Regions from separate parts of the Enterobacter cloacae complex sp. 385G4 genome, predicted to be linked through region 1. Evidence: predicted binding sites of a transcription regulator. Region 1 holds the regulator's gene; each other region holds the start of a gene.
What was found. The regulator CRP, encoded in region 1, controls carbon source genes, mostly activating them, when cyclic AMP is high. The targets are predictions, from matches to a motif close to ATGTGANNNNNNTCACAT.
Positions count from the first base shown of each region.

Region 1 (7,220 bases):
GGGTGACATTCCCTTCTGCCATTTTGAGTACATCGAGACGATGGGTAACGAACTGATGGCGGCGCTGGAAAGTGATAAGTATCTTGTGGGTCTTGAAAAAGCGGCGTTTGTTGAAAAAGTGAGCCATTACTACTGTGAAATCAACATGCTGCATCCCTTTATGCGCGGTAATGGCATAGCTCAGCGCGTCTTCTTTGAGCAGCTGGCCATCCACGCGAATTACGCGCTGGACTGGCGGGATATTGATCCCGAGCAGTGGGTGGCGGCGAACCGAAGCGGGGCCACGGGCGATTTGACCGCGCTAAGCGCTATCTTTACCAAAGTAGTGAGCGAAGCGCGGGAATCTGAGTAGAATAGGGCGGCATTTTTTTCGGGAGCCGCCATGATTCTGCTGATTGATAACTACGATTCCTTCACCTGGAACCTTTACCAGTATTTTTGTGAACTGGGTGCAGAGGTGGTTGTCCGCCGCAACGACGAATTCAGCCTGTCTGATATTGAGGCGCTGGCTCCGCAGAAAATTGTCATTTCGCCGGGACCGTGTACGCCGTCGGAATCGGGCATTTCTCTGGACGTTATTCACCACTATGCCGGCAGGCTGCCGATCCTGGGCGTCTGCCTCGGTCATCAGGCGATTGCCCAGGCATTTGGGGCTACCATCGTGCGTGCCGCGAAAGTGATGCACGGCAAAACCTCGCCGGTCACCCACACCGGCACGGGCGTATTTACAGGGCTCAATAACCCGCTAACCGTGACGCGCTACCATTCGCTGGTGATTGACCCACCGACGCTGCCCGACTGCTTTGACGTGACCGCCTGGAGCGATACGCAGGAGATCATGGGGATTCGCCACCGCGAGTGGGATCTCGAAGGCGTGCAGTTCCATCCTGAAAGTATCCTCAGCGAGCAGGGGCACGCCCTGCTGGCAAATTTCCTCAATCGCTGAATATCTGTTGCCTTGTTGTGAGTTTTTATGCATATTTTGTGATTATATTTTCACAATGAATGTGACATAAAATGGATGGGCATGACATGGCAACTGAACAACCAGCAATTACCCGCGCGACATTCGATGAAGTGATTCTGCCGATTTATGCACCGGCTGAGTTTATCCCGGTGAAGGGGAAAGGCAGCCGCGTCTGGGATCAGCATGGCAAGGAGTATGTGGATTTCGCGGGCGGTATTGCGGTCACGGCGCTGGGCCACTGCCATCCTGCGCTGGTGGACGCGCTGAAAACCCAGGGCGAAACCCTGTGGCACACCAGCAACGTGTTCACCAACGAACCTGCGCTGCGCCTGGGTCGCAAGATCATTGATGCCACGTTTGCCGAGCGCGTGCTGTTTATGAACTCCGGCACCGAAGCCAACGAAACCGCCTTTAAGCTGGCGCGCTACTACGCCACCACGCGCCATAGCCCGTACAAAACTAAAATCATCGCCTTCCATAACGCCTTCCACGGACGCTCTTTCTTTACCGTCTCCGTTGGCGGCCAGCCGAAGTATTCCGACGGCTTCGGTCCGAAACCAGCCGACATTGTCCACGTGCCGTTTAACGATCTGCACGCGGTGAAAGCGGTGATGGACGACCACACCTGCGCAGTGGTGGTGGAGCCGATTCAGGGCGAAGGCGGCGTGACCGCGGCAACCCCGGAATTCCTGAAAGGGCTGCGCGAACTGTGCGACGAACATCAGGCGCTACTGGTGTTTGATGAAGTGCAGTGCGGGATGGGGCGTACCGGAGAGCTGTTTGCCTACATGCACTACGGCGTCACGCCGGATATTCTGACCAGCGCCAAAGCGCTCGGCGGCGGTTTTCCGGTGAGTGCGGTACTGACGACCCAGGAGATTGCCTCTGCGTTCCACGTCGGGTCTCACGGCTCGACCTACGGCGGTAACCCGCTGGCGAGCGCCGTGGCAGGTGCCGCGTTCGACATCATCAACACGCCAGAGGTGCTGAACGGCGTTAGCGCGAAGCGCGAGCTGTTTGTGCAGCATCTCCAGCAGATTAACAATAAGTACGACGTATTCAGCGAGATCCGCGGCATGGGGCTGCTGATTGGTGCGGAGCTTACGCCGCAGTACAAAGGCCGCGCGCGCGATTTCCTGCACGCAGCCGCCCACGAAGGGGTGATGGTGCTAAATGCCGGGCCTGACGTGATGCGCTTTGCGCCATCGCTGGTGGTGGAAGATAAGGATATAGAAGACGGGTTAACCCGCTTTGCCGCAGCGGTCGAGAAGATCGTAAAAGGCTAATACTCGGTTCGCTTTAACCGCCGCGTTAACCAAATGCCGTGATGCGGGCGCTGACGCCATGCCACCGACGAAATGGTGTGCATGGTGTTCAGATGTCCCAGCACGCGCTGCAAATGCTGCTCCAGGGTGCTCATCGGGCCGTGGGTCAGCGTCTCCGGTGCCTCCAGAATGTTCGAATCCCCCGACTCGCCCGGCGCGTCATACTCCAGACGTTGCTGACACCGCTGCAGGGCAATTTCACAGGACTGCAAATAGCGCTGCGCCAGATTCGGCGTCAGCATGGTGTGCTCGCGCGCCAGCGTGGTCATGGCGTTAATGTGCTCAACGATAAACTGGCTGTGCGTGACCCACAGCTTCATGTCCGCCAGATAATGCGCGTTAAAGCCCGGCTCCTGCATCGCCTGGTTGAGCGAGTTAAACAGGGCGTTGTGCGCCTGGTTGACCTTCATCCGCTGATACGCCAGCGGGGAAGGCTGCGGATCGTCGCTCAGGATCAGGCGAATGGCCTGCTGGTCGGCCTCCAGCGCGTCGTGGGCGTTCTGCCTCAGCAGCCCGCTCTGCCACTGCGGCCACAGCCAGACCATGCCGCCAAAGGCGATCAGGCAGCCAATCAGCGTGTCGATCAGGCGGGCAACGATGAACTGTTCGCCGTTAAGCGTCAGCAACTGAAGGGTATATACCGCCGTCACCGTAAAGCCCACCATCGCCCAGCCGTAGTTTTTGCGAATGATTAGATAGCTTACCAGGGTGATCGCCAGCATGCCCGCCAGGGTATAGCCCTCGGGCACGTGAAAATGCAGCGTCACGCCCGCAATAATCAGCCCCGCCATCGTGCCGCCTGCCCGGTGCAGAATGCGCACCCGCGTGGCGCCATAGCCGTTCTGGGTAACAAACAGCACGGTCATTAAGATCCAGTACGGTTTCGGCAGGTGGAGCGCCATGCCCATCAGGCTGGCGATACTGAGCATGACGCTAATCCTTGCAGCGTTGCGCAGAGCGGAAGATTTCAGAGACAGGTAGCTTCTCAGCGCCGGCAGCAGCGGCAGACGTTTCTGTTTATCCGCCATCAGGTCACGGGAATAAAGCGGGCGCTGGGTGCGCAGCACACGGGCGATGCGGCTGAAGTGCCAGGCGGCAAACTGGCCGACCGGGTTATCCGGGTGCTGACGGGCGATTTTCTCCAGCGCGCCGAGCTGTTTGTCCATGTTAAAGCGCGTGGGGTAGCGGTGGTAGAGAATATCATCGGCCAGCACCCGCAGGCGCGCGGAGACGGTTTGTGCGTTCCAGCGGATCACCGCTTCGGCATGGCTGCGCTCAACCAGCTTTTGCACCTCCTGCGGGTGGTGAAGGCTAACGGAGATATGCTCCTGAAGATCCAGCCCCACCTGAAAGGTGCGCAACAGCCGTTTATATTCGTGGTTCTTGTTGGCGGCGAGCATATGCAGCTGCTGATAGCACTGGCTTATCAGGTCTACCACCTTTTGCTGGCGCGTCAGCAGCGGCGGTAAGGATTTTTCCGGATCCGTATGCTGGGTGAGCAGGGTGTATTTGGCTTCACAGTAATCCGCAAGCTGCACGTAGAGCAGGCTCAGAGATTCGCGCAGCGGCTGCTCCCGCCACAGCCAGAACCAGAACCAGTTAAACAGCCCGTACCACAGCGTGCCGAGGGCGTAGATCAGCAGCGGCTCCCACACAGGCATATTACCGGCGAGGCTCAGGGTGAAGATGGCCGCAATGAGTGACGCGGGAAGCAGACGGGCATGGAGCGAGCTGATTTCGGCGGTGACGCCGAGGGTCATCGCCAGCACGGTCAGGATCAGCGGCAGGGGAATATCACGAGCCAGCAGAAGCTGCACCGCGAGGCTACAGCCAGCAAACAGCGAGCCGCCAATTATCAGACGTTTGAAAAAGCGTTTATGGGGCGTGTCCAGACCGGCAATGTTGCAGCAGGCGGGGACGAGAGAAAACAGCAGGCCCTGCTGAAGATGTCCCAGGATCAGGCCCACGGCCACGGGAAGACACAGCACCAGCGTTTGTCGTAGTGCGTAGTTAACTTCCGGGTGATAGATCAGCCTGCGCCACATGGGGAAAAGAGACAAAAACGGCGTGACACCTCGCGATGGCACGCCGTTTAGGCAGGATTAACGGGTTCCGTAAACCACGATGGTTTTACCGTGGGCGGAGATCAGGTTTTGATCTTCCAGCATTTTCAGAATACGGCCCACCGTTTCGCGGGAGCAACCGACGATCTGACCGATTTCCTGACGGGTAATTTTAATTTGCATGCCGTCCGGGTGGGTCATCGCGTCTGGCTGTTTCGCCAGGTTCAGCAGAGTCTGCGCAATACGGCCAGTCACGTCCAGGAAGGCGAGGTTACCCACTTTCTCTGACGTCACCTGCAGACGGCGCGCCATCTGGGAAGAAAGACGCATCAGGATGTCAGGGTTAACCTGAATCAGCTGACGGAATTTCTTATAAGAAATTTCAGCCACTTCACATGCTGTCTTTGCACGAACCCAGGCGCTACGTTCCTGGCCTTCTTCAAACAGGCCCAGTTCACCGATAAAATCGCCCTGGTTCAGATAGGAAAGGATCATCTCTTTGCCTTCCTCATCTTTGATCAGCACTGCCACCGAGCCTTTGACGATGTAATACAACGTTTCCGCTTTTTCACCCTGGTGAATCAGCGTGCTCTTCGATGGGTACTTATGAATGTGGCAATGAGACAAGAACCATTCGAGAGTCGGGTCTGTTTGCGGTTTGCCAAGCACCATGCGCTGTTATCCTCTGTTATAAGCTGTCACCAGAGTCATCAGATGCATCCGGACTCTGGGGTTGCAATCGAATTCTTACCCATACCCTGGGAAGTCGGCTGTCGTAACGTTTCGCAGCCAGTAAAGTTTGATGTCCTCTGCATACATGTGTAACGTCAATGTATTACTGTAGCATCCTGAGTGTTTTAGCATAGCTTTTGCCGCGTGTCTCCTGGTGTCTCGCTTCAGCATGATGCAGGTCGCCTTCCATTGCGAGAAATGTAACGCACGCGTAATCTGTCACCAAAAATGCAACGTTGGAGTTAATGAATATGCAAGCGCGCGTGAAGTGGGTTGAAGGTTTAACGTTCCTGGGCGAGTCCGCATCAGGACACCAGATTTTGATGGATGGTAACTCCGGCGATAAAGCTCCAAGCCCAATGGAAATGGTGCTGATGGCGGCAGGCGGATGCAGCGCGATCGACGTGGTGTCGATTCTGCAAAAAGGTCGTCATGACGTGACGGATTGTGAGGTCAAACTCACGTCAGAACGCCGCGAAGAGGCGCCACGCCTGTTCACCCACATTAATCTGCACTTTGTTGTCACCGGGAAAGAACTGAAAGACGCGGCGGTCTCACGCGCGGTGGATCTCTCTGCGGAGAAATACTGCTCTGTGGCGTTAATGCTGGAGAAAGCGGTAAAAATCACCCATTCGTATGAAGTGATCGAGGCTTAATTATTGGGGCATCGTGCGTGTTGATGCCCTCACCCTAACCCTCTCCCACGGGGAGAGGGAACATGTTCACGCGATCTGCTTCCCTTCCATCAGTCGCTCCACCAGCGGCGTCATGATCAGCTCCATTGCAAGCCCCATTTTTCCACCGGGAACCACTAACGTATTCATGTGGGAAATAAACGAGCCCTGCAGCATCGCCAGCAGCCAGGGGTAATCAATGCCTTCAAGATTGCGGAAGTGGATCACCACAAAGCTCTCATCCAGCGACGGGATGCTTTTCGCCGCGAACGGATTGGAAGTGTCCACCGTCGGCACGCGCTGGAAGTTAATGTGCGTGCGGGAGAACTGCGGCGTGAGATAATTGATGTAATCTTCCATGGAGCGCACCACCGAGTCCATTACCGCCTCGCGCGAATGGCCGCGCTCGCTCATGTCGCGCGTCAGCTTCTGGATCCACTCAAGGTTAACAATTGGCACCACCCCCACCAGCAAATCCACGTGGCGCGCCACGTCGTGCTGAGGCGTCACAACGCCGCCGTGTAGCCCTTCGTAAAACAGCACGTCGGTCGGTTCCGGCAGCGGCTGCCAGGGCGTGAACGTGCCGGGGACCTGGTTCCAGGGTACGGCTTCGTCGTAGGTGTGCAGATACTTACGGGACTGCCCGGTACCGCTCTGACCGTATTCGCGGAAGGTTTGCTCCAGCAGGCCGAAATCATTGGCTTCCGGGCCAAAGTAGCTGATGTGTTTACCCAAATCGCGTGCCTTGCGGATCGCCATGTCCATCTCAGGCCGCGTATAGCGGTGAAAGCTGTCGCCTTCGACCTCCGCCGAACGGAGATTCAGCTGGGCGAAAATCTTGCGAAAAGCGAGGCTGGTGGTGGTGGTTCCCGCACCACTCGACCCCGTAACGGCAATAATGGGATGTCTGGCAGACATAGCAACTCCCTGACGGAAAAGGTTGGAAGATCAGCCGTGAAACGCGTTGCGGGGCATGATATTGACCGTCTCATGCAGTTCTGACCACACCAGCACCACGTCGCCGCTTTTCAGCTGGCGTTTTACATCGTTGACCTTTTGCTCAAGCGAACGCTCATGTTCACCATAATCGGTGCCTTCGCGCAAGACAAAGCTTTCAATCAGATTATCGAGCGTTTCGGGAGCCAGATCCTGCCAGGGAATAATCATTATTTACCGTCCAGATATGCCGTTAACCAGTCGGGAATTCGCGTCTCAAGCCACATTTTTGGCCGACGCAGCGTGCCGCTAACAAAGCCGACATGTCCGCCGAATTGGGTGAGCTGATACTCCACGTTGGCCGGCAGATGATCGGGCGCCGGGATCGAGTGATGATCCATAAACGGATCATCTTTGGCGTGGATAATCAGCGTGGGTTTCGTGATTAGATTCAGTAAAGGCATGGCGCTGCACTGACGGTAATAGTCAATCGCATCGGCAAAGCCGTGAATTTTCGAGGTGA
Region 1 is NZ_JBXWDD010000015.1:21,191-28,410, reverse strand. It holds gene AC2FAJ_RS22160 (putative adenosine monophosphate-protein transferase Fic) at 1-352, shown strand, start outside; gene pabA (aminodeoxychorismate synthase component 2) at 383-946, shown strand; gene argD (bifunctional acetylornithine/succinyldiaminopimelate transaminase) at 1,033-2,253, shown strand; gene AC2FAJ_RS22145 (YccS/YhfK family putative transporter) at 2,250-4,337, opposite strand; gene crp (cAMP-activated global transcriptional regulator CRP) at 4,395-5,027, opposite strand; gene AC2FAJ_RS22135 (OsmC family protein) at 5,339-5,743, shown strand; gene AC2FAJ_RS22130 (phosphoribulokinase) at 5,810-6,679, opposite strand; gene AC2FAJ_RS22125 (YheU family protein) at 6,710-6,928, opposite strand; gene AC2FAJ_RS22120 (hydrolase) at 6,928-7,220, opposite strand, start outside.

Region 2 (7,220 bases), on a different contig from region 1:
CGCGAACTGCTGCCATGGGTTGTTTTTGCACTGCTTCAGGCCCAGGGAGATACGACGACGTTCTTCGTCGATATCCAGAACCATCACTTCCACTACATCACCAACGTTAACAACTTTGGATGGGTGGATGTTTTTGTTGGTCCAGTCCATTTCGGAAACGTGCACCAGGCCTTCAACGCCTTCTTCGATTTCAACGAAGCAGCCGTAGTCGGTCAGGTTGGTTACGCGACCAGTCAGTTTAGTACCTTCTGGGTAACGCTTAGCGATAGCTACCCATGGATCTTCGCCCAGCTGTTTCAGGCCGAGGGATACACGAGTACGCTCGCGGTCGAACTTCAGCACTTTAACAGTGATTTCGTCGCCCACGTTCACGATTTCGCTTGGGTGCTTAACGCGTTTCCACGCCATGTCGGTGATGTGCAGCAGGCCATCAACGCCGCCCAGGTCAACGAATGCGCCGTAGTCAGTGAGGTTCTTAACGATACCTTTGACTTCCATGCCTTCCTGCAGGTTTTCCAGCAGCTGATCGCGTTCTGCGCTGTTTTCGGATTCGATAACGGCACGACGGGAAACAACAACGTTGTTACGCTTCTGGTCCAGCTTGATTACTTTGAACTCAAGCTCTTTGCCTTCGAGGTGCAGGGTGTCACGGACTGGACGAACGTCTACCAGTGAACCTGGCAGGAACGCACGAATACCATTCAGCTCAACAGTGAAGCCACCTTTAACTTTGCCGTTGATAACACCGACCACAGTTTCAGCTTCTTCGTAAGCTTTCTCCAGCGTGATCCATGCTTCGTGACGTTTAGCTTTCTCACGAGACAGCAGGGTTTCGCCGAAGCCGTCTTCTACTGCGTCCAGAGCAACGTCAACTTCGTCACCAACCTGGATTTCCAGCTCGCCCTGGGCGTTTTTGAACTGCTCAGCCGGAATGGCGGACTCAGATTTCAGACCGGCGTCAACCAGTACTACGTCTTTGTCGATAGCAACAACAACACCGCGAACGATGGAACCCGGACGGGTTTCGATTTCTTTTAAGGATTCTTCAAACAGTTGAGCAAAAGATTCAGTCATGTTTAATCTTCAGGTTAATATTAACGTCCACCTGGCTCCGTGCCGGATGGGGTTGTTTCACATACCCGCCGTCAATCCATTGCAGCGGGGGTACTGCTAAATCGGTCGCGATTACGCGAGTGCCAGTTTTTGGCGCGCATATTGTAGCGCTTTTTCAATCACTTGCTCAATAGTTAAACTGGTTGAATCCAGAACTAATGCATCTTCTGCAGGAACAAGCGGTGCGACGGCGCGGTTACGATCGCGGTCATCGCGCTCTTTTATCTCGGATAAAAGGCGATCAAAGTTAACACTAAACCCCTTTTCCTGCAACTGAAGCATACGGCGTTGAGCACGTTCTTCCGAAGAGGCGTCAAGGAAGATTTTTACTGGCGCATCAGGGAAGACCACGGTTCCCATGTCGCGTCCATCAGCGATCAGACCCGGGGCTTCACGAAACGCTCGCTGGCGACGCAGCAGCGCCTCGCGAACGCGTGGGAAAGCCGCCACCTGGGAGGCCGCATTAGCGACTTCCTGCGTACGGATTTCGCCGCTCACGTCTTCCCCTTCCAGGATCACTTCCAGGTTGCCATCGGTAGAAACAAAACGCACATCCAGATGCGCAGCCAGCGGTACCAGCGCTTCTTCAGAGGCGACATCCACGTGATGATGCAGCGCAGCCAGCGCCAGCACGCGATAGATTGCTCCCGAATCTAAAAGATGCCATTGCAATGCTTCCGCCATCGCTTTGCACAGAGTACCTTTCCCTGCGCCACTCGGCCCATCAATGGTGATTACCGGGGCAACTGCCGTCATCTTTTTCTCCTTAAATAAGGCATACCGTTAACATGAACGCCGCGCATTATACGCGCCAACGTGCGCAACTGTTACCTTTGCGTGCAAATTACGGAATGATAGAAGCAGAGTGTAGAAGAAATGAGCGGGAAAGATCGTCAGGAAGCGTAAGGAAATGCCGCATCAGGTGATGCGGCAAGACTTCATCATGCCAGGGTGCTAATGCGCGCCAGCTGTTCGAAATAGTCCGGGAAGGTTTTCGCCGTACATTTCGGATCGAGAATGGTCACAGGGGTATCGGACAGCGCCACCAGCGAGAAACACATCGCCATACGGTGATCGTTATAGGTCCCGATTTCAGCAAAGTTCAGTTTTGCCGGAGGGGTAACGCGAATGTAATCTTCGCCCTCTTCTACCTCAGCGCCGACTTTACGCAGCTCGGTTGCCATCGCGAACAGGCGGTCCGTCTCTTTTACGCGCCAGTTATAGATGTTGCGCAGCGTGGTGGTGCCTTTGGCAAACAGCGCCGCCGTGGCAATGGTCATCGCCGCATCCGGGATATGGTTCATGTCCATGTCGATGGCGTTCAGCTCACCGTGGGTACAGGAGATGAAATCATCTCCCCAGGTGACAACCGCGCCCATTTTTTCCAGCACGTCAGCAAAACGAATATCGCCCTGCACGCTGTTGCGGCCAATGCCGGTCACTTTTACCGTACCGCCTTTAATCGCGCCAGCGGCAAGGAAATAGGACGCGGATGAAGCATCGCCTTCAACCAGGTAGTTACCCGGCGACTGGTACTGCTGCGCCCCACGCACGACAAAGCGCTGATAAGACTGGTTTTCAACCTCAACGCCGAAGGTTTTCATCAGATGCAGCGTAATATCAATATACGGTTTGGAGACCAGCTCACCTTTAATCGTGATAACCGTATCCTGCGGGGCCAGCGGCGCGGTCATCAGTAGCGCCGTCAGGAACTGGCTGGAGACGCTGCCGTCAACCTCGACGGTACCGCCGGTAAAGCCCCCGCGCAGACGCAGTGGCGGGTAATTTTCCTGCTCCAGATACTCAATCTGCGCGCCGCCCTGACGCAGGGCATCTACCAGATGGCCGATCGGACGCTCCTTCATGCGCGGCTCGCCGGTCAGCACGATGTTATTGCTCCCGAGGCACAGGGCCGCCGCCAGCGGACGCATCGCGGTACCCGCGTTACCCAGAAACAGCTCAAGCTCTTCACTCGCCTGCAGCGCGCCGCCGTTGCCGGTCACTTCGCAGCGGGTGCGATCGTCAGAGAGTGTGTAATGAACGCCCAACGCTTTCAGCGCATTGAGCATATGGCGCACGTCATCGCTGTCCAGCAGGTTGGTGAGGACGGTGGTGCCGTTTGCCAGAGCTGCCAGCAGCAGAGCACGGTTCGAGACACTTTTTGAACCAGGCAGATTGATGGTGCCATCTACCCGCGCGATAGGTTGTAACGTCAGGGATTCCATGAAAACTAAACTCTCAACTCAACATAATAAAAACCCCGCAGGGACGCTGCGGGGGTGAAAAACAGCAAATTAACCGTGACGACGTTCGAAGTCGATCATGAAATCGGTCAGGGCTTTAACGCCTTCCAGCGGCATGGCGTTATAAATGGAGGCACGCATGCCGCCCACGACACGGTGACCTTTGAGCGCATGCAGACCTGCGGCGAAGGACTCTTCCAGGAACACTTTGTCCAGGTTGCTGTCCGCCAGCTGGAACGGCACGTTCATGCGCGAACGGTTCGCTTTCGCCACATCGTTACGGTAGAAATCGCTCTTGTCGATCGTGCCGTACAGCAGTTCGGCTTTCTGCTGATTGATCTTGTCCATCTGCGCCACGCCGCCGTTTTGCTTCAGCCATTTGAAGACCAGGCCGGAGAGATACCAGGCAAACGTAGGTGGGGTGTTGAACATTGAGTCGTTGTCATTCAGGACGGTGTAATCGAGAATCGACGGGCAGGACTTATGGGCTTTCCCCAGCAGGTCTTCACGGACGATGACAATAGTCAGCCCAGCAGGACCGATGTTTTTCTGAGCACCTGCGTAAATGACGCCGTAGCGACTGACGTCCAGCGGAGTGGACAGAATGGTTGAAGAGAAGTCCGCCGTCACAATGACATTGTCGCCAAAGTCTGGCTCTTCGTGAATGGCGATGCCGTCGATGGTTTCGTTCGGGCAGTAGTGGAGATACGCGGCGTTGTCAGACAGCTGCCACTCGCTCATCGGCTTCACGGCGCGCAGACCGTCAACGGTCACTTTGGCGTCGATAACGTTCGGCGTGCAGTATTTGTGCGCTTCTTTTACCGCACTGGCTGCCCAGTAGCCGGCATCGACGTAATCAGCGGTGGTTTTGTCGCCCAGCAGATTGAGCGGGATGCCCGCAAACTGGCCGCGTCCGCCGCCGTGACAGAACAATACTTTGTAGTTCGAGGGAATGTTCAGCAGATCGCGAAAATCCTTTTCTGCCTCTTCCGCCACCTGAATAAACGCTTTACCACGGTGGCTGATTTCCATCACCGACGTACCCAGACCGTTCCAGTCACACAGCTCCTGTTGAGCCTGTTTGAGCACGTCTGCCGGTAACATTGCCGGACCTGAACTGAAATTAAAGACTTGAGCCATTTCCCCTCACCACGCTAAAAGCCATAAGTTATAACTGTGGATATCGGTTTTATCATTCAGTGACACGCGCCGCAATGTCTAAAACTAATGACCGGGGAAATGTGCCCTTCGTCACACAAAACAATCTGCCGCCTCGTCGTCACAAAACCGACAAAATCGCTGTCAGACGAGGCGTTTAGCCCGGCTAACCTTTGTCCATTCCGGATTTGCACAACGAGGGCATAATTGATGATCGCCCGCATGCATCCCCACAACATGACTACATTTTATACATGCATACTCCCCGGTTTCAGGTATCACCCTGAACCGTTCTACTAACATATCCGGCAGGATACACAGGCCGGGCTTAACGTCGTCATCAGCATAGTAATAGACGCTGATTTGCCCATTGGTTTCCATGATCGCCAGCCGCACCTGTCCGAGCTGTTCAACGCTATTCAGGCGCAGCTCCATAAAGAACTCAAACTCGGTCATATTGGCGCTTTGCACATTTTCCCAGGCCAGCTGACCGTCCTCGACAATAACGACCGGTTTCCCTTCAAGCAGATCTTCCAGCTTTTCACTTTTTGACATCAGCCACATCACCAACCGGTAAAGCAAGGCGAGGGAAACAAAAACGATAAACACCGGCACCATCGGCACGTCGTCATAAAACGCGACGTCCCCCGCCGCCGAGCCCAGCGTCAGGATGATCAGCACTTCAAACAGCGACATCTGACGAACGCCACGACGGCCGGTAATTTTGAGAAACAGGAAGACGAGTACGAAGGTATACAGGCTGCGCAGCGCCACTTCGCCCAGAAATTCAGGTGGAACTTTATCAAACGCCATCCGCTGGAGATCAAATGCTTTCATTTTTCTATGCCTTAACAGTCAGTTACTGCTACTAAGCATAGCCCAGCCATTTATTTTCGCCGGAGATAGCACCCGTCACGCAAAACCCGTATCATTGCGCGCTTTACGTACGATAAAAGTGAACGCCATGACTCAAACGTTTATCCCCGGCAAAGACGCCGCTCTGGAAGATTCCATCGCTCGCTTCCAGCAGAAACTGACCGACCTGGGCTTTAACATCGAAGAAGCCTCCTGGCTGAACCCGGTGCCTCACGTCTGGTCCGTGCACATTCGCGACAAAGACTGCGCGCTCTGCTTTACCAACGGTAAAGGTGCGACGAAAAAAGCGGCACTGGCCTCTGCGCTGGGTGAGTATTTTGAGCGTCTGTCCACCAACTACTTCTTCGCTGACTTCTGGCTGGGTGAAACCATCGCCAACGGCCCGTTCGTTCACTATCCGAACGAAAAATGGTTCCCGCTGACCGAAGACGATGAACTGCCGGAAGGCATTCTGGATGCCCGTCTGCGTGCCTTCTACGATCCGGAAAACGAACTGACCGCCAGCATGCTGATCGATCTGCAGTCTGGGAATGAAGAGCGTGGGATCTGCGCCCTGCCGTTCACCCGTCAGTCTGACGAGCAGACCGTGCATATTCCGATGAACATCGTCGGCAACCTGTATGTGTCCAACGGTATGTCCGCCGGTAACACCCGTAATGAAGCGCGCGTGCAGGGTCTCTCTGAAGTCTTCGAGCGTCATATCAAAAACCGCATTATCGCCGAATCCATCAGCCTGCCTGAAATTCCGGCAGACGTGCTGGCGCGCTACCCGGGGGTGGTGGAATCCATCGCCAAACTGGAAGCCGAAGGTTTCCCAATCTTTGCGTATGACGGCTCGCTGGGCGGTAAATATCCGGTTATCTGCGTCGTGCTGTTTAACCCGACTAACGGAACCTGCTTCGCCTCCTTCGGCGCGCATCCTGACTTCGGCGTGGCGCTGGAGCGTACCGTGACCGAGCTGCTGCAGGGCCGTAGCCTGAAAGATCTCGACGTATTCACCCCGCCAACGTTTGACGATGAAGAAGTGGCCGAGCACACCAACCTCGAAACCCACTTCATCGACTCCAGCGGTTTGATCTCCTGGGATATGTTCAAGCAGGACGCGGACTATCCGTTCGTGGACTGGAGCTTTGCCGGTACCACGGAAGAAGAGTTCGCGACGCTGATGGCGATCTTTAACGCGGAAGACCAGGAAGTGTACATTGCCGATTACGAGCACCTGGGCGTTTACGCGTGCCGCATCATCGTGCCTGGCATGTCTGATATCTATCCGGCGGAAGATCTGTGGCTCGCAAACAACAGCATGGGCGCGCACCTGCGTGAAACCCTACTCTCCCTGCCGGGCAGCGAGTGGGAAAAAGAAGATTATCTCAACCTGATAGCCCAGCTGGACGATGAAGGCCACGATGACTTTACCCGCGTGCGCGAGCTGCTGGGTCTGGCGACCGGGAAAGACAACGGCTGGTACACGCTGCGCATCGGTGAACTGAAAGCGATGCTGGCCCTCGCGGGCGGCGATCTGGATCAGGCTCTGGCCTGGACAGAATGGACCATGGAGTTTAACCAGTCGGTCTTCTCCGCCGAGCGCACCAACTATTACCGCTGCCTGCAAACCCTGCTGCTGCTTGCGCAGGAAGACGATCGCGAGCCACTGCAGTACCTGAACGCTTTCGTACGTATGTACGGTGCTGAAGCGGTTGAAGCCGCCAGCGCGGCGCTGAGCGGTGAAGAGCCGTTCTACGGTCTGCAGGCGGTTGACAGCGATCTGAAAGCCTTCCCGGCGCATCAGTCTCTGCTGAAGGCCTATGAAAAACTGCAGAAAGCAAAAGC
Region 2 is NZ_JBXWDD010000002.1:428,176-435,395, reverse strand. It holds gene rpsA (30S ribosomal protein S1) at 1-1,074, opposite strand, end outside; gene cmk ((d)CMP kinase) at 1,186-1,869, opposite strand; gene aroA (3-phosphoshikimate 1-carboxyvinyltransferase) at 2,055-3,338, opposite strand; gene serC (3-phosphoserine/phosphohydroxythreonine transaminase) at 3,408-4,496, opposite strand; gene AC2FAJ_RS09880 (DUF421 domain-containing protein) at 4,659-5,351, opposite strand; gene ycaO (30S ribosomal protein S12 methylthiotransferase accessory factor YcaO) at 5,479-7,220, shown strand, end outside.
Region 2: a site for CRP is predicted at 4,596-4,613, ahead of serC (3-phosphoserine/phosphohydroxythreonine transaminase). Genes of this name have one in related genera too.

Region 3 (7,220 bases), on a different contig from region 1:
GCTCCAGCCACGACACCGGACGGAAGCGATAGTAAAACTCACCGTTCAGGGAGTGGCCCGGCACCGGATGGTACGCCGGATCGTTATAGTCCGACACGCCGCTCAGGCTGTTCATATAGCGCTGGTTGCGGGCGTACTGGCTGCTCATATCAATCCAGGTCAGCCCGAAGCCAATCCAGTCTTCCGGGCGAGCGTCAAACAGCCCGCGATAGCGCAGCGAGGCGGCGTAGACCTGATGCATGTAATTGCTGCGCTGATCCGCAAGGCTCATGCTGACCGAGGTGCTCAACCCGCGATTCGGATCGTCCTTGTGCTGCGTGATCTGCTGGTTAAGCCCGGCGTACATAAACCAGGTACGGTTATGCTTCTCGTAACCGTCCGGATCGGTGGCGCCCGCTCCGCCCGATGCACCGCTATAGAGATCGGTTTGCGGCGCGTTGGTAAACACCACGCCGAGGTTATAGGCGCCCGGCAGGCCGTTAATCAGCGGACGCGCTTCGATTTCGACCGGGAGCAAGATTCCTTTGCTGCCCTTCGTCGACCAGCTCCACGCGTGGCTGCGGCTGGAGGCGTCCGGGTTTTGCTCCATCACGCCGCCTTTTAAGGTGACGGTTGGCGTGAGCTTATACTCCAGCGTGGTGCCCCAGGTGTGAACGTTCCAGTTGTTCCAGGTCAGCGAGTTGGCCGATTTCCCACCGCACTGGGAGAGCATCTGGAAGTCGCACGGGATGATTTGATCGAAGGTCTGCACCTTGTTCATCATGCCGATACGCCAGGTGAGGCGTCGGTCGTCAAAGCTGCGGGCAAACGTCAGCCAGCCCAGACGGGTTATGGATTGCCCGCCCCAGCTTTCCTGGGTCAAATCGTTGAAGTTCACGCGCGGATCCTGCACGCGTTTAGTGGTGAGGTCGTCATTGTGGTTGCGGTTGACGATATTCCCCTCAATACGCGCATCCGGGATGCCCGTCCAGCGCGCCAGATCCTGGTGGAAGGTCAGCGCGAACTGGTCAATATAGGCCACGTGGGAGTCGTGGTTATATCCGCCGCCGCCGTTCCAGCCAATTTCATTGAGGTATCCGAGGTTATAGGTAAAACCGTTATCGTTAAGGATTTTGCGTATGCCGAGCATTTCGCCCAGAACAGGCTCCGGCGGGGCTTCAAACCCTAATACCGTTTCATTCCACTCCTGCGCCACTGTTAAAGGCGATATCATCAATAAAGCGAGGGCACAAAGATTATATTTATTTGTCATAATAGCAACCTGTAGCTGAGTATTAATGCGTAACCGTTCGCAGGAAATTTGTTATTTCCCGTCGTATTTTGATTATTCGTTCCAGCAAAAAGCGTTAGGCCAAATGGCCCTCCTTCGTGAATGACAGGCAAAAAAAAACCTAAGCGCTCCACAGCGGTTAATGCTGTGAAACGCTTAGGTTTTGCCTGTTAACCAGTAACAATCCTGCGTTGAAAACAGTGGCACCTTAACACCGTCGCGCCACCTTGAAAACCTGCATCGTTTTATATTTTAAAAAAGTGTGAGCAAATTAACGCTTATTATTTTGACTGGATGACACGCGCAATATCGGCAGAAATTTGTAAGGTGCGGATCTCCTGAAATAAATCCAACGCTTCGCTGTACTCTTTGCGTAAATAACTGAGCCACTGTTTGATGCGCGCGACGTGATACAAACCGGTGTCGCCCTGCTTTTCCAGACGGCTGTATTTTTGCAGCAACGTGACCACGTCTGCCCACGGCATGCGCGGCTCGTTATATTTCACCACCCGGCTGAGGTTCGGCACGTTCAGCGCGCCGCGGCCTATCATCACCGCGTCGCAGCCCGTCTCTTTCATGCACGCCTGCGCGCTCTCGTAGTCCCAGATTTCACCGTTGGCGATAACCGGAATGCTGAGGCGTTTGCGGATCTCGCCAATCGCCTGCCAGTTAATGCGGTCGGCTTTATAGCCATCTTCTTTAGTACGTCCGTGCACCACCAGCTCGGTGGCACCGGCCTGCTGTACCGCATCGGCAATTTCAAACTGCCGCGCGTCGCTGTCCCACCCCAGGCGCACCTTAACCGTCACCGGCAAATGCGAGGGCACGGCCTCACGCATGGCTTTCGCGCCGCGGTAAATCAGCTCAGGATCTTTCAGCAACGTCGCCCCGCCGCCGCTACCGTTCACCAGCTTCGACGGGCAGCCGCAGTTGAGATCCACCCCGTAAGAGCCAAGCGCTACCGCGCGGGCGGCATTTTCCGCCAGCCATTCAGGATACTGGCCGAGCAGCTGAATACGCACCAGCGTGCCGGAAGGGGTCCGGCTCTGGCGATGCAATTCAGGGCAGAGACGATAGAATGACTTTTCTGGCAGCAACATATCGACCACGCGTAAAAACTCCGTCACGCAGAGATCGTAGTCGTTCACCTCGGTAAGCAGCTCGCGCACGAGAGAGTCGAGCACGCCTTCCATTGGGGCCAGTAAAACACGCATAACAGTACCTGTGAAAAAAGACGCGCTATAGTATCTGCTCTGTTTGTGTGTGGAAAGCCCGACGTTCCAATTCGGAATGTCTGATATGCTCAAAATTCATGATGTGATCCGTAGCACATTTTCGGGTTTAATTGTATGATGAATGCGTTTCATCAAGGACTTTCACCATGAGCAAATCATTGAACATTATCTGGCAATATCTGCGCGCATTCGTCCTGATTTACGCCTGCCTGTATGCCGGCATTTTCATCGCGTCGCTGCTGCCTATCACCATTCCCGGCAGCATTATCGGTATGCTGATCCTCTTCGTTTTACTGGCGCTGCAAATTCTGCCTGCAAAGTGGGTCAATCCCGGCTGCTTCGTCCTCATTCGCTATATGGCGCTGCTGTTCGTGCCTATCGGCGTGGGCGTCATGCAGTATTTTGATTTGCTCAAGGCCCAGTTCGGCCCGATTGTGGTCTCCTGCGCGGTGAGTACGCTGGTGGTTTTCCTGGTGGTGAGCTGGAGTTCTCATCTGGTACATGGAGAACGTAACGTGGTCGGGGAGAAAACAAAAAAATGATGGCTAATATCTGGTGGTCACTGCCGTTAACCCTGCTGGTATTCTTCGCCGCGCGCAAGCTTGCCGCACGATTTAAAATGCCCTTGCTGAACCCCCTGCTGGTGGCGATGGTGGTGATTATTCCCTTCCTGCTGCTCACCGGCATTCCTTATGAGCGTTACTTTGCGGGCAGCAAAATTTTAAACGACCTCCTGCAGCCCGCCGTTGTCGCGCTTGCCTTTCCTTTATATGAGCAGCTGCACCAGATCCGCGCACGCTGGAAGTCCATCATTACTATCTGTTTTGTGGGAAGCCTGGTGGCGATGATCACCGGCACGTCGGTGGCGCTGTTGATGGGGGCCTCCCCGCAAATTGCCGCCTCTATCCTGCCTAAATCAGTGACCACGCCTATCGCAATGGCGGTAGGCGGCAGCCTCGGCGGTATTCCGGCCATCAGCGCGATGTGCGTGATTTTCGTCGGTATTCTCGGCGCGGTGTTTGGCCACACCCTGCTGAACGGGATGCGTATTCACACCAAAGCGGCGCGCGGGCTGTCGATGGGCACCGCCTCGCACGCGCTGGGTACCGCTCGCTGCGCGGAGCTGGACTATCAGGAAGGGGCGTTTAGCTCGCTTGCGCTGGTGATCTGCGGGATTATCACCTCCCTGCTCGCCCCGTTCATTTTCCCGCTGATTCTGGCGGCGATGGGCTAAAATTTGCGATGCGTCGCGCAAATTTCAGTTTGATTTCATAAGTTGCATACATAATGAGATTTGGATCACATATAAAGGCCTTGCGGCTCCGTAAACTACCGATCCATTAACCTTTATGAGGCAAACGCCATGCACCCACGTTTTCAAGCTGCCTTCGCTCAGCTTGCAGAGAATTTGCAGTCAGCCCTCGCTCCCGTTCTGGCAGATGCACATTTCCCCGCCCTGCTGACGGCGGAGCAGGTCACGGTGCTTAAACAGGCAACCGGGCTGGATGAAGACGCGCTGGCTTTCGCACTGCTGCCCCTGGCTGCCGCCTGCGCCCGGGCCGATCTTTCCCACTTCAACGTCGGCGCCATCGCGCGCGGCGTCAGCGGAACCTGGTACTTCGGCGGGAACATGGAGTTCCTCGGCGCAACCATGCAGCAGACCGTTCACGCCGAGCAGAGCGCCATCAGCCACGCCTGGCTGCGCGGTGAGAAAGCCCTGAGCGCCATCACCGTAAACTACACCCCATGCGGCCACTGCCGCCAGTTTATGAACGAGCTGAACAGCGGGCTGCAGCTGCGCATTAACCTGCCGGGCCGCGCGCCGCACACGCTGGGGGACTACCTGCCTGACGCCTTCGGTCCGAAAGATCTTGAGATTAAAACGCTGCTGATGGACGAGCAGGATCACGGTTTCGCCCTGTCCGGCGATGACCTGAACCAGGCGGCCATACGCGCGGCGAACAAGAGCCACACCCCCTACAGCAACTCCCCGAGCGGCGTGGCACTGCAGTGCCGCGATGGCCGTATCTTCACCGGCAGCTATGCGGAAAACGCCGCGTTTAACCCAACGCTGCCGCCGCTGCAGGGCGCACTCAACCTGCTGAGCCTGAACGGCTACGATTATCCGGACATTCAGCGTGCCATTCTGGCCGAAAAAGCCGATGCGCCGCTGATTCAGTGGGATGCTACCGCCGCAACGCTCAAGGCGTTAGGCTGCACGACGATCGACCGCGTCCTGCTGGCGTAAACCTTCCGGCGGACAGAAATGTCCGCCACGTTGCTGAAAAACCCCTCAGTTGAGTCGCTGTTTCTTGCGCTAACCAGGCGGGTAAAGTAGCCTGAGTTAAATTTCATCCACGAACGAGCCATCTTCATGTTAAAGCGCGTTTTTTACAGCCTGTTTGTCCTGGTCGGCATACTGCTGTTTATCGTGCTGGGTCTCGACCGCTGGATGAGCTGGAAAACGGCCCCCTACATCTTTGATGACTTGCAGGACTTGCCCTATCGTCAGGTGGGCGTGGTGCTCGGCACCGCCAAGTATTACCGCACAGGGGTGATCAACCAGTATTACCGCTACCGCATTCAGGGCGCGCTGAACGCCTACAACAGCGGCAAGGTGAACTACCTGCTGCTGAGCGGTGATAACGCGCTGCAAAGCTATAACGAGCCGGTGACGATGCGGAAGGATTTGATTGCCGCAGGCGTCGATCCGGCCGATATCGTGCTCGACTACGCCGGGTTCCGCACCCTGGACTCCATCGTGCGCACGCGCAAAGTCTTCGATACCAACGACTTTATCATCATCACCCAACGCTTCCACTGCGAGCGCGCGCTGTTTATCGCCCTGCATATGGGCATTCAGGCGCAGTGCTATGCGGTGCCGTCGCCAAAAGATATGCTGAGCGTGCGCGTCCGCGAGTTTGGTGCCCGCTTTGGCGCCCTGGCCGATCTCTATATCTTCAAACGCGAACCGCGCTTTTTAGGCCCTCTGGTGCCGATTCCGGCAATGCATGAAGTGCCGGAAGACGCGCAGGGTTACCCGGCGGTGACGCCGGAGCAGCTGCTGGATATGCAGAAAAAAGAGAAAAAATAGGCCTGCCTTTATACTTTCTTTACGCCGGTACTGACGCTTTTTATCCGCCCTTTACGCCAGCTCTTTTAACCTGAGTTCACTGCCGCTACGGCTTCATTGAAGAATGACTATGAACTCGATAATGAATGCGTTTTTCCTCAAAAGTCTTCGCCCGTATTTTAACTTCCCCGGATTATCACTCCCCGGCGCACTTAATTCTGGTCTCTGGCTGGATGAAAAAATTGACGCCCTGCAGCACAATGTTACCGTGGAAGTGGCCGACTATCTGGAACGCTACCCGCAGACGAAACACGTTGACGTTTACCTGAACGATATCAACGGCACGATGCGCGGCAAGCGCCTCACGGTGGAGAGCATGCTGAGTCTGGAAAAAGGCTGTTATTTTCCGCTTTCCGTCTACTCCATGGATCAGAAGGGAAAAATCGCCGCCCCGCTTTATGATGAACCCGACCGGCTGTGCGTCCCGGTCGCCGGTTCTCTGCGTCCCTGTCCGCAGGATCCGGAGCATACCGCGCAGATCCTGCTGACGATGAAGGATAGCGACGGTAACCCCTGCCCGCTTGAGCCACGCGCGATACTGCAGAACGTCGTGGCCCGCTTCCACCAGCACGGCCTTTTCCCGGTCATTGCCCCGGAAATAGAGTTTTACCTGACGGGACAGGGCGATCGCGATCCGCAAAATCAGGGCTGTTTTCACATGGACACCTCGTCGGCGCACGCGGCGCTTTTTGACGAGCTGGAACAGCTGGCGCACCTTCAGCGCATCCCGCTGTCAGGGGTGGTAGCGGAAGCCGAGTCCGGACAGTACGAATTAAACCTGAAGCACAGCCAGCGCGTCGTAGAGGTCTGTGATAACGTGCTGGCCCTGCGCCGCCTGACCCGCTATGTCGCTGAAAAGCACGGTCTTCAGGCTAACTTTATGGCTAAGCCCTTCAGCCAGCTCTCCGGCAGCGGTTTGCACATCCATTTCAGCCTGAACAACAGCCGTGGCGAGAACGTTTTTGCCTCGCCGGTGAACGCGCTGAGCAGCATGATGCGCTTGTGCATCGCGGGCCAGCTGGCGCTGATGCCCGCCTCCGTCGCCATTCTAGCGCCGGGGGTCAACGCGTTTCGTCGCCTGCGAAAAAACCTGACGGAACCCGTCTTTAACTCGTGGGGCTATAACACCCGCTCCGCTGCCCTGCGCATTCCCTGCTCGGAAGAGAGTAACCGTCGTATCGAGTACCGACTGGCCGGAGCCGATGCGAATCCGTATCTGGTGGCGGCCACAATCCTGACCGGCATGCTGTACGGGCTGGAACATATCGACGAGGGGGAACTCCCGGAACCGCAGCAGGACCAACCAGAACTCCCGCTGTTCCAGCAGGAGGCGATTGAGGCCTTCGCCCGCTGTCAGTATCTCACCGACAGCCTAGGCGACGCCTTCTCCGAACAGTGGGTTGCCTGCAAGCTTTCTGAACTCGAGTGGTTTGAGCGCATTGTGACGCAAGAAGAGTCCCATCTGGCATAGGCCATAAAAAAGCCCGCTCGGTGAGCGGGCCGGGTATGGCGAGTGACGATTACTTCTTACGGGCGTACTTCAATGAATCCAGCGCCACCGCGAAGATGATGATGGCTCCCT
Region 3 is NZ_JBXWDD010000001.1:1,434,525-1,441,744, forward strand. It holds gene AC2FAJ_RS07025 (carbohydrate porin) at 1-1,213, opposite strand, end outside; gene dusC (tRNA dihydrouridine(16) synthase DusC) at 1,552-2,484, opposite strand; gene AC2FAJ_RS07035 (CidA/LrgA family protein) at 2,652-3,047, shown strand; gene AC2FAJ_RS07040 (CidB/LrgB family autolysis modulator) at 3,044-3,739, shown strand; gene cdd (cytidine deaminase) at 3,869-4,753, shown strand; gene sanA (outer membrane permeability protein SanA) at 4,880-5,599, shown strand; gene AC2FAJ_RS07055 (glutamine synthetase family protein) at 5,721-7,109, shown strand; gene mglC (galactose/methyl galactoside ABC transporter permease MglC) at 7,159-7,220, opposite strand, start outside.
Region 3: a site for CRP is predicted at 3,793-3,810, ahead of cdd (cytidine deaminase). Genes of this name have one in related genera too.